Regions from separate parts of the Desulfovibrio subterraneus genome, predicted to be linked through region 2. Evidence: predicted binding sites of a transcription regulator. Region 2 holds the regulator's gene; the other holds the start of a gene.
What was found. The regulator sigma-54, encoded in region 2, starts transcription at its own class of promoters, with help from an activator protein. The targets are predictions, from matches to a motif close to CTGGCACGGNNNNTGCTT.
Positions count from the first base shown of each region.

Region 1: HUV30_RS07880 (PEP-CTERM sorting domain-containing protein) is a predicted target of sigma-54. The motif match lies at 4,191-4,208, and genes of this name have one in related genera.

Region 1 covers NZ_BLVO01000013.1:225,980-231,901, reverse strand. Annotated here, with positions in the region: gene eno (phosphopyruvate hydratase) at 1-766, shown strand, start outside; gene HUV30_RS07895 (PilZ domain-containing protein) at 1,007-1,501, opposite strand; gene HUV30_RS07890 (diguanylate cyclase domain-containing protein) at 1,650-3,311, shown strand; gene HUV30_RS07885 (diguanylate cyclase domain-containing protein) at 3,360-4,100, shown strand; gene HUV30_RS07880 (PEP-CTERM sorting domain-containing protein) at 4,250-5,014, shown strand; gene HUV30_RS07875 (ThiF family adenylyltransferase) at 5,147-5,922, opposite strand, start outside.
Region 2 covers NZ_BLVO01000013.1:926,731-932,652, reverse strand. Annotated here, with positions in the region: gene rapZ (RNase adapter RapZ) at 1-63, opposite strand, end outside; gene HUV30_RS11020 (PTS sugar transporter subunit IIA) at 79-528, opposite strand; gene hpf (ribosome hibernation-promoting factor, HPF/YfiA family) at 540-1,079, opposite strand; gene rpoN (RNA polymerase factor sigma-54) at 1,184-2,608, opposite strand; gene lptB (LPS export ABC transporter ATP-binding protein) at 2,844-3,566, opposite strand; gene HUV30_RS11000 (LptA/OstA family protein) at 3,572-4,108, opposite strand; gene lptC (LPS export ABC transporter periplasmic protein LptC) at 4,095-4,706, opposite strand; gene HUV30_RS10990 (KdsC family phosphatase) at 4,708-5,229, opposite strand; gene kdsA (3-deoxy-8-phosphooctulonate synthase) at 5,219-5,922, opposite strand, start outside.

The DNA.
Region 1 (5,922 bases), 700 kb from region 2:
TCAGGAATTCATGATCCTGCCCATGCAGGCGGTCAGCTTTGCTGAAGCACTGCGTATGGGCACGGAAACCTTCCATGCCCTCAAGAAGATCCTCAACAAGGACGGCATGGTCACGTCCGTAGGCGATGAGGGCGGCTTTGCCCCCAACCTTAAGAACCACGCCGCCGCGTTCGAATACCTCATCCGCGCCATTGAAGCGGCAGGCTACGAGCCCGGCAAGGACATTTCCATTGCCATTGACGTGGCTGCCAGCGAGTTCCGCAAGAATGGCAAGTACGTGCTGGCCGGAGAAGGCAAGGAATTCTCCGCAGCCGAACTGACCGACTTCTACAAGGATCTCTGCGCCCGCTTCCCCCTCATTTCCATCGAAGACGGCCTTGCCGAAGACGACTGGGACGGCTTTGCCCACCTTACCCGCGAACTGGGCAAGGACATTCAGCTGGTCGGCGACGACCTTTTCGTCACCAACCCGAAGATTCTTGCAGAAGGCATCTCCAAGGGCATCTGCAACGCCATTCTGATCAAGCTGAACCAGATCGGCACGGTAACCGAAACGCTGGATACCATCGAGATGGCCAAGGAAGCAGCCTATAAGACCGTCATCTCGCACCGTTCCGGCGAAACCTCGGACCACTTCATCTCCGACCTCGCCGTTGCGGTTAACGCCGGACAGATCAAGACCGGCAGCCTGTGCCGCTCTGACCGGATATCCAAGTACAATCAACTTCTGCGCATTGAAGAAAGGCTCAGCCGGACTCATCTCTAGGCCCTTTCGCGCAAGGCTGTTCTCAGCATACCCCGTAAAATCCAGCCCCCCGGCCTCTGCGCGGCTCAGGGGGACTGGTAACAGAAAGGCCGCTGTCCTCTGAGGACAGCGGCCTTTCGCTGTGAAAATCATCGGTGGAGACCACATACGAAGTCCCTTGATGCTATTTAGTTGCATCTTGCGCAACATCCACAGATGTATCCTGCTTCATGCTCTTCGGGACACGGGGGTAACCACTCCTTATTGGAATATTGGAGACAGTGCTCCCACCTCATGGTGGGTTGCATTGCTGAATTCACCGGCCATAGCGACATTAGCGCCAAAAATTGTTCGGCAGACTTTACAAGAAAACGCGACTGTGGCTCCAGACTCTGGTACAGTAAAAACAAGTTCAAATCCCATTGCAGACCGCAACAGATCGCGTAACTGGATATCCATCTCGGAAAACACAACACATACACCGCTTTTAGAGATGTCCCTGATTGTTACGGGATGACTTTTCGACACATTGTCGGAATAATTTACAAGAGATACCGCTGGAATAGAGACAGGTTGTCTGAAATCCCTTCTTCTTTCCCGGCCCATACTCTCACTGCTGTCAGATTCCTTTAAATATCGTTTAATAACATTCCGCGCATATCCACCAGAGGATAAACCCTCTGTTTGGGCTAAAAATTGCAACACTCTATGTTCGTCCACTGACAAATCGAAACAAATTGTAACAGAGCCACTCATGTACAATATTCTCCGCAAGATAGGACGTGAGCGAAACCTAAACCAAGACATCGCAAACGATGTCGCCACGTGAGTACATTGCTAGTTGCTATTATTGTGCCAACTTCTGCCCTAACTTTTGGCAAGAGATAACAACCTGAGGCACGCCATGATAGGCCTGACAACTTTTAATAAACTGCGACTCTTTCCAATGCCGTTCGTACCGTACGATGCATCACCTCACGACATTGCCAAAGAACTAGTAGAAAACAACGCATCAACTATTCCTATAGAAACAAATAACGGCGACTTCACCACCGCTTCGGCACTGCAATGCCTTAAAATAATTTTAACCAACGACCAGAAGAATCAGCACCTTCACAAAGATAACATCATAACGGTATCCCACACAGACAACATACTCACGCACTTAACATGTTCAAACATACGAATGGGAACATTGTTCGTTGTTACAGATGAAAAAGCACCAATTGGATACACAAACACTACTGAAATAATATCACAGCTATTCTCAAACGAAAATTGCTATACAGAACGCCTGCTCTCACCGGAAAAATATGAGATAGTCAACAACTCTGATAGCATCTATACAGTCCACAAAACCCTCTTCACTGCGCACAGCCGCCTTGCCATAGTCGTTAATGAAAATGGCCATCCGGAAGGTATTATTACGGACAAGCTGGTCAGCTCCCTTATCGAACGCGGATGTGACATATGGAACACCAAAGCTTCTGAAGTAGCCCTTGGAACCTTGATCATTCCCAATGAAGACTGTCTGCACCTCTTTCTTTCCACCTTCCTGCTCAAATCCATAGATATCGCTGTAGTAGTTGATGATGAAGGCAAACCCGCGGGCACCATCTCCCGTGAGGATTTTCTCACCGGTCGCTGTGAATGCCCGATACGCCAGTCAACGGCACTGACACACTCTCCAGACTCTCATCAGGAAGGAAACACAAGCAGCGCAACCTTTCTTGAGAAGGTACTTACCCACACCTTCAAAACGGGCATCATCGGCACCGATGAACACCTTGGCATTATCTATTTCAACTCGGCGGCAGGAGAGTTTCTGGACAAACCGGAGATACTGCGGCTGGGAAATCCGATCTGGATCATCTCCGATGCTTGCAACATATCACGACATGAAATGCTCGAAGCCCTCAAAAATGCAAAAACTGGCGCAGAGCAGGTCATCAATTCATGGCTTAACATCAACGAGGAAAAGCATTTCGTACAATACCGAATCAGCATGGTACCCAGCAACGACGGTCTTGCAGGCTATGTCATATCCATACAGGACACGACATCGCAGAGACACGCGGAAGCCAACATCCGCAAGCTGGCCTATTATGACAAACTCACCCAGCTGCCCAACCGCCTGCTGTTTGAGGAGCGCATCCAGCAGGAAATCAAGCGCTGTAAGCGAACGAACGCACAGTTCACCTTCATGATTATGGACCTAGACGGATTCAAGCAAATTAATGACACGCTAGGCCACCATATTGGAGATCTGCTGTTAAGAGCAGTGGGCAACCGGCTGGAACGGACAGTGAGAGCCTCGGACACAGTTGCTAGATTCGGTGGAGATGAATTCATCTTCCTGCTGCCGGATATCGGCACCGCCGCTGCAGCTCAGACGTTCATAATCAAAATTCGGGAAATTACGGGAGAGCCCTATATCATTGATGAGCAGAAAACCTCCATTAATGGTTCGCTGGGCTATGCCATATATCCTGATGATGGAGACAGCTATGAAGATCTGTTAAAAAAGGCCGATGCACGCATGTATCACAACAAACGGGCATGCTAGCTGAAGGTGGTCACAGATACGCTTCTTCAAAAAACGGAGGCCGCACGCATGATCAAGACATTACTGAACACGCCACACTTCTCCCGCAATGCCAAGGTGCTGGGGGCCTCTCTGTTGTTGTTTCCTGCAGGCTGGCTTGCCATTCGTTATACCGTCGTGTCTGAGGCTGGAGCCTGCAATGTCACCCCCCTATTCCTCTATGCTGCTACCTACATCGGCATTTTTGTGTGCCTGTTCGTATATTCCCAACATAAACTTCAAGACATGATTCTTGTTGACCCGCTAACTAAGACCTACAATAACCGCTTCTTCTTCAAAGCGCTGGACGTTGAATTTGCCAAGAGCAAACGAAACGACCAACCTCTCTCAGTTGTCCACTTCACAATCCTGAACGCACGTTCTCTGGCCAAAGAATTGGGCAAAACGCCGGACTATATTCACAGAACATTCTCCGAAACTGTAGCGACAGCCATCCGCAACACGGATACTTTTTCACGTATAGACCAGAACAATTACACACTTCTGCTTGCAAACACAGACGAAACGGGCGCGCAAGTATTGGCAAGACGCTTGGAGGCTCAGGTAATGTCTGTATTCCGCAAGCTCAAGTCTACAATTCCGGATGCCATAGCCTTCGGCATGTGCAGTACCGCTTTTGAAAAATGCACATCTGCCATTGAAGTATTTGACAACGCTACCAAGGCGCTTGATGCAGCACGGGATTCCGAACGGAACCGCATCATGAGCTGCACAGACGGAGACTGCTATCGGAATGAAACTACCCACTGATACCTTTTCCGACAATGTCCACCAACTACCGTCGGACAGTTTTACATTTCCATAAATTAGCTCTCTTGCAGTGATGCGGGCTTCAGAGCGTTGGCATATATTGTGCTATAGTTCTGGATGCTCACTCAATTTGCTTCAGGAGACACACAATGAAACCCGCATACCTTCTTTACGCAGCAATCTGCATGCTGCTCTTCAGTTCGTCCGCCTTCGCAAGCATTGTCAATTTCGGAGATTCCGCTGAGGAATGGCCCGGATATAACAACGCCGCTGTCAAGGATGTGAATGGGATACCGGATATTCTTGGAGGCTCCGTATCCGGCCACCTGGGCCTGGACAGCCTGACCATCAACTATCAATCGGACTACACACTCCGGAATAACAAAGGCAGGCTCACCGACAACGGTCGTTTGTGGAGCAAGCTGGGGTTCGGCGATATCTTCATCAACGCCAACCCTGAAACGGACAACAATTGGGACTATGTTGTCAGGGCATCTTCCAACAGCATCTGGAACATCTATAAAGTAGATATCCCGCTCGACGGGATATATATCAAAAGTAACAATAGCCTCGGCACCCCCCGCAAGAATCATCCTATTGCAGCCAACTTCTGGTATTATGGCATTGACTCAGATGACATTATCGGCACAGCAACTTACAGCGGTTGGGAAATACCCGACGGTAACGGCTATCAGACTCCCGTGTCCTCAACGTGGGCTTTCTCGCTGTTTCCCGGTCTGTCATGGGGGTTTGATGAGCCAACATTTACTCTCGGCCTCGCCATAGCTCCATGTGCCAACGACGTTCTCTTTGAGGAAATCAACGTGCCAACCCCGGAACCGGCCACATGGCTCTTGTTCGGCATCGGCCTTTCAGGCTTGATGTATATGGCACGCAGAAAGAACAAAGCCTAACCAACTATTCTCCCCCTACGAAACATGAAGCCCGTTTCCTTTCGGAAACGGGCTTTTCTTGTCTACCACGCCTGCTGCCTTCACGCTGATAAGGCCAAAGCATAATATTGAATGCAAACGGCTAGGTCTCTTTTACGAAGCGGGTATAAAAGAATGCAGTTCTCTACGGTAGGTGCCGTACTTGAGCCTCGGCCCCATTCCGGCGCGAAACAACATAAGCGGTATACGCCCTTTGACCTCTGGGAACAACTCGCTGACAATACTCCAAGCCTCTCTCATAAAACCGTTATGCGTGTCAGAAAAGGCCTCTCCCCCTTCCAGCATTTCCCGCAGACGGAACAATGTAATAGCTGTCATGGGCTGGAACGCGAAGCCCATATGCTCCAGCATGATCCAGACACGCTCTACAGCCAGACCTCCATGCAGGACGGACTGCATATCAGCCTTTCCTACGGTCAGCAGGCCAGCACCGCCGGAACGCATCATTCCCAAGGCTGAATGCATGGGCATAAGCCTGCCCACACCTGTCAGGTTTGCCAACCTCATGGCCTTCCACGGACGTATAAGCTTCAGGAACTGCTCTCCGGCCACACCGGCACACAAATTCTTCAAGGGCAAACCGTCACCAGATACACTCTCACGCGGCGCATCAAACCGCACCATGGACATGAAGTATTCATGCAAATCCTGACGTTCCACCCGGATACGATCAGCAAGAAACAGGGCTCTGGCCAGTGATTTGCGTTCCGACTTGCCGGTTACCCAATGCAACTTCACATCTTCCAGACCGCTGTGACCGCTGGATACCATACGTGAAAGTCGTTCACACACTTCATGTGGTATAGGCTTGGCAGAGAACATATTGCGATTGGTGCACCGCCGCCATAGTGCAGCATGCAGCACTCCCT
Region 2 (5,922 bases):
GCCACCGCCGGATAAACCGGTGACCACAAGAATGGGAAATGAGGGAGCTACAGGAGAGTCCATGTTTGACAGGCTCTATCAGGCGTTGCCAAGCAACTGCCAGAGTTCTTCGGTACCGGAAGCGGTAAGGATGGCGCTTCTGAATTCCTTGTCCTTTAACAGACGGGATATCTGCGCCAGAATGCGCAGATGTACACCTGCAACCTGTTCGGGAGCAAGGACCAGAAAAAAGATGTTACAGAGCTTGAAGTCCAGAGCCTCGAAGTCTACGCCCTTTATGCTGCGGCCCGCAACAAGGATAATGCGGTCGAGAGAGTCCAGCTTGCCATGAGGAATGGCAATTCCGTCTCCGATGCCCGTGGTGCCGAGGCTTTCACGTTCTTTCAAAACAGACAGAACTCGTTCCCTATCCAGAGAAGGATAAACCTCAACAACACGCTCAACGAGCTCCGCCAGCACCTCTTCCTTGGTGCTGGCGGTAAGCTCGGGCAGAATCATTTCTTTATCCAGGTAATCACCCAGTTTCATTTTTCAGCGTCCTAGATGGTAGGATCGATGAGACCGAAGTCTCCGTTTTCGCGGCGGTAGATGACATTGACGCGCTCGGTTTCCGCGTTCAGAAACACAAGGAACTCGAAATTAAGCGAGTCAAGCTGCAGTGCAGCCTCGTCAATTCCCATCGGCTTGGGCGTGAAGTGGTCGGTCCCGACGATGGTGCGCTCGCGGCCGGCAGCAGTGTCCGCATAGCTGAACACGTCTTCGCGCAGAGCCAGTTCCGCACCTCTGCGATGGTCCTTGTTCTTTTCGGAATGCTTCTTCACCTGCGAAGCAAGCTTGTCGAACACAAGGTCAACAGTGGCGTACATGTCCTCGGACTTTTCATTGGCAGACAGATTCAGACCGTCCGCAACCAGCGTCACATCAATCTTGTGACGGTAGTTATCCACGCTCATTCCAACCTGCATTTCGGACTTGCCGTGTGCAGTCAGGAACTTGCCAAGCTTTTCAAAACGACGGCGGGCATACTTCTTGAGATGGTCGGAAGGCTCGAAGTTCTTGAATGTGAATGCGATGTTCATATATGCCTCCTTGGAGTGTTCAGGAGACTGCATGTGCAGTCATGCCTCTGGCGTCTGTGGTTTGCATCCTGACCGCCCATGGCGTTGCAGGAAGCCCCCCTCCGTTAAAAAGCGGACTTCCGCTTGGACGATGAGGGGATGTCCATAGCTGTACGATACTTCGCAACGGTTCTGCGGGCAATATTCAATTGTAATTTTTCTTTGAGAATTTCACCGATTCGCTCATCACTCAGGGGACGCTTGGAATTTTCCTCGCTGATCAGCTGCTTGATGAGCGCTTTGACGCTCTCCGAGCCCACAGAACTGCCATCATCCATGCCGATGGCACTGTTAAAGAAGAACTTGAGTTCAAAAATACCATGAGGGGTTGCCACGTACTTGCTGGTGGTAATTCGGCTCACCGTGGACTCGTGCATACCGATATCGTCTGCAATGTCCTTGAGAATCAGAGGCTTTAAAGCCGTGACACCCTCTTCAAAAAATCCGCGCTGATATTTTACGATACTCTCCATAACCTTGTAGAGTGTGCGCTGCCTCTGATGCAGGCTCTTTATGAGCCAGGACGCAGAACGCATTTTCTCCTGGAAGTAGTCCTTGTCAGGTCCGGAAACCTGAGGAAGGGTATCAATAATATCACTCAGCTGAAGACTGGGCAACCCGTCGTCGTTTAAAATGATGACAAATTCGCCGTCATACTTGTGCACGAACACGTCCGGAGCCACATAATGCGGTTCACTGGTGCCGAAACTGGCACCCGGCATGGGGTCCAGCGTCTGGATAAGCTCAAGATATTCCCTGAGGTCATCCATATTGATCCGGAACTTGCGGCACAGGGGCTTATAGCGGCGTTTCTCCAGATCTTCCAGATGATCACGTACCAATTCGACAAGCACGGGGTCACGATCGTAGCCAAGCACCTCTATCTGAACGAGCAGACATTCCTGAGGAGAACGGGCGGCCACACCGACAGGGTCGAAACGCTGAACCCTGTGCAGCATCTCTTCCACCTCTTCCACCTCGGCACCGGCCATTTCAGCCATTTCCTGCACTGAAGCATGCAGATAACCGTTGGAACCTATGTTGCCGATAATGATTTCGCCGATGCCCTGCTGGCGTTCGGTCACCCGGGAAAGGGTCAATTGCCAGAAGAGGTGGCCGTCAAGTGAAGGGCGTGAAGATAAGCGGGCTTCGAAGGAAGAACCTTCTTCAGGGATTTCGGTTTCGCGGGAGGCAACTTGTTTGGTGGTGCTTGAAAAATCGCCGAGATAGTCTTCCCAGTCGGCATTGGAGGCCAGTTCCTTGTCATATCCTTCCTGAGCCTCGGATCGAAGTTCAGCCTTTTCCGTAGCATCTGCCGGAACCAGCGATTCAGGGGATTCTTCAAGAAACGGATTCTCGAGCAGTTCCTGCTGAACAGTCTCCATGAGTTCAAGACGGGACAATTGCAGCAGTTTGATTGCCTGCTGCAATTGGGGAGTCATGACCAATTGCTGAGAGAGCTTTAGTTGCTGACGGAGTTCAAGTGCCATACGTGATGCTATCCGGAGAAGTTACCCCGCGCAGGAACCTGCGGCAGGTAAGATCGGTTTGCGTTATGAAAAGCCACCCCTATCAAGAAGCATTCCAAAATTTCTATATACGAGTCCTTTTTGCCATACAAGCAAGAACCATGCAACAAAGAAAAGCCCGAAAATCGGGCTTTTGCGGCATAGAAGAATCTCTTCTCGATATTTTTTAGAGAGTTGCCAGAGAAAAGCATCAACCTTACAAAGAGAAACCTTCTCCCAGATAGACGCGTCGCGCTTTGGGATCGTTAACAATCTGAGCCGGTGTTCCGTTGAGGATGATCTGCCCTTCGAAGACAAGGTACGCCCTGTCGCAGATATTGAGTGTTTCCCTGACGTTGTGGTCAGAAATGAGTACGCCGATACCCCTGTCGCTCAGGCCGCGGATAATGGCCTGAATATCATCCACTGCCAGCGGATCGATGCCGGCAAAGGGCTCATCAAGCAGGATAAAGCGGGGCTTGCGGATGAGGGCGCGGGCAATTTCGAGACGGCGGCGTTCACCACCGGAAAGGTGCATGGCCATGGAATCGGCAATATGCGTGATGCGAAATTCTTCGAGCAAGGTGTCGGCACGCTTGTTCTGCTGAGCCTTGGACATGTCCGTGTGCTCAAGAATGAGTTCGAGATTCTGGCGCACGGTCAGCTTGCGGAACACCGAGCTTTCCTGGGGAAGGTAGCTCAATCCCACGCGGGCGCGCTCGTGGAGCGGCCAGTCGGTGATCTCGCTGCCGTCATACTTCACGATGCCGCTTGTGGGCTTCACCATGCCGATCAGCATGTAGAAGGTTGTGGTCTTGCCGGCACCGTTGGGCCCGAGAAGTCCCACCACTTCCCCCTGCTTCATACTCAGGGAAATGCCGCGCACTACCTCTCGTTTTCCATACACCTTATGCAGTGTCTCTGCTTCAAGAAACGACATGCTGCCTACTTCTTGGTGCGCTTGGGAGCGGAGAAAAGAGCCTCTACGGGAAGAGCGGAAGAGCCGATCACTTCGCTCTTGTTTTCCTTCACGTAGAAATTGATGATATCACCCTGAATGCTGTTGGGGCCGTCCGTGAGAACCGGAGAACCTTCCATGACCAGAATGCCGGTGCCAAGATTATATGTGGCTTTCTGGCAGTTGCCGGTCTTGCCGTCGGTCATTTTCACGCGCACATCGCCCTCGGCGATGATCTTGTCGATCTGGCCGGGGTCCATGGCGGAATCATCTTCACTCTTTGTTTTTGCCTTGGCGTCGTCTGCCGTAAGCAGAATGACAATTTTCTTGGACCAGAGCTGGGCATCGGGGTGTGTCACATGCACATTCCCCTCAAAAGTAACTTTCTGCCCTGTTGCATCATAAGATAGCTTGTCGGAGGTAACCTTGATGGGAACCATTTCGCCTTCCTGCGCGGTATGCACCACTCCGGCGAAAAGCATTACGAGGCAAAAGGCCATAAGCCAGCGGCTAATGCGAAGCATCCTTGATTTCTCCTTCCGCTAAATCATCCAGGCGTTGACGGACCAGCATTTCGACTGAAACGTCCTTTTCCGCCCGAACGAGGTTTTCGTTAAGATACCAGGTCACGTTGGTTGCGTTGCCAAACAGATCCGGACCGTCAAAATGGGCAACTCCGGGCATGTTAAGAGTGTGACTGGTGCCGTTGTAGATAATCAGGTTGGTACGTATGTAGCCGCCATCGCGTTCAATTTCAACATTTTCCCACAACCGGGCAACTCTGGCCTGCTGATTGACCACTCCGCGTGCGGAACGCACCACCAGTTCCTGTTTGTCCGGCTTCAGAATATAGGTAATCACGGGGTCGGAAACCTGGACCACGCCTTCCTTCTGATCGTACCATGCTCCCTTGGCTTTGAGGCGCCACAGCTCTTCGCCGTGCTCACCCTGCTGAAGCTCTATGCCTTTCAGCGTCAGGTCCACCACGTTTTCCGGGCCGTGCTGTTCCTTTTGCACAACCTGACGGATTTCGTTCACCGCCTTGTCGGTCGCAAAATTTATGACAACCGCCCCGGCAACGCCGATAAGTACCGCACCTATCAAAAAATAGCGCTTGCGCATTCTATACGTTCCAGCGGCTCATGGCCTGTTCAAGCTTGCCCTGCGCCTTGAGAATAAAACGGATAACCTCGCGCACCGCCCCTTCCCCGCCACGCGCCTGCGTCACGAGTAGAGCGATATCCTTGGTTTCCGGCTGCGCATTGGCCACGGCCACGGGCAACCCTACGGCACGCATGGGGCCAAGGTCTACCCAGTCGTCGCCGACGTAGGCCATGTGCTCAAAGGATACGCCGTATTTGGACCGGATAATCTCAAGGCACTCCATCTTGTCGAGGAAGCCTGCAAAATAATCATCAATACCCAGAGAGGCAATGCGGGACTTCACGGCCTCGGAATCCAGACCGGTAATGACGGCCACGGGAATGCCCGCCTTCTGCACAACCTTGATGCCAAGGCCATCCTGCACATTGAACCTTTTGGAGACGTTGCCCTCGGAATCGTAGTACAGGCCGCCGTCAGTGAGCACGCCGTCGCAATCCAGCACGATCACCTTGATATCTTTGGCTACCTGCTCAGCATGCATAATCTATGTTCCATATGGTGGAGAGGTCTTTGAGTAGCGGAGCAAGCTTTTCCAGCGGCCAGCTGTTGGGGCCGTCGCAAAGAGCCTTGTCCGGATCGGGGTGGCATTCGAGGAATACACCATTTACCCCTGCGGCAACGGCAGCGCGGGCCAGCTTGGGAACGTACTGCCTGTCTCCGCCCGAGCAACCGCCCTGCCCGCCCGGCAGCTGAACCGAATGGGTGGCGTCAAAAACAACGGGGACACCGAACGACTGCATGATGGGGAGGGAGCGGAAATCGACAACAAGATTATTATACCCGAACGAGGCTCCCCGTTCTGTCAGCAGGATACAACGGTTGCCCGTGGAGAAAAGCTTGTCCAGTGCGGGCTTCATGTCCCATGGGGCCACGAACTGCCCTTTCTTTACGTTGATTATGCGGCCGGTCTGCGCTGCTGCAAGAAGCAGGCTTGTCTGACGGCAGAGAAAGGCGGGAATCTGCAGAATATCAGCCACTTCAGCAACAGGAGCCGCCTGTTCCGGTTCATGTATGTCGGTTACGACCGGCAGACCTGTTTCTTCCTTGATACGGGCGAGCCACTCAAGCCCCTTGGAAATGCCGGGCCCTCTGAAACTGCTCAGGGAGGTTCTGTTCGCCTTGTCATAAGAGCTTTTGAAAACGGCGGTCAGGCCGCAGGCTGAAGCAGCTTCCT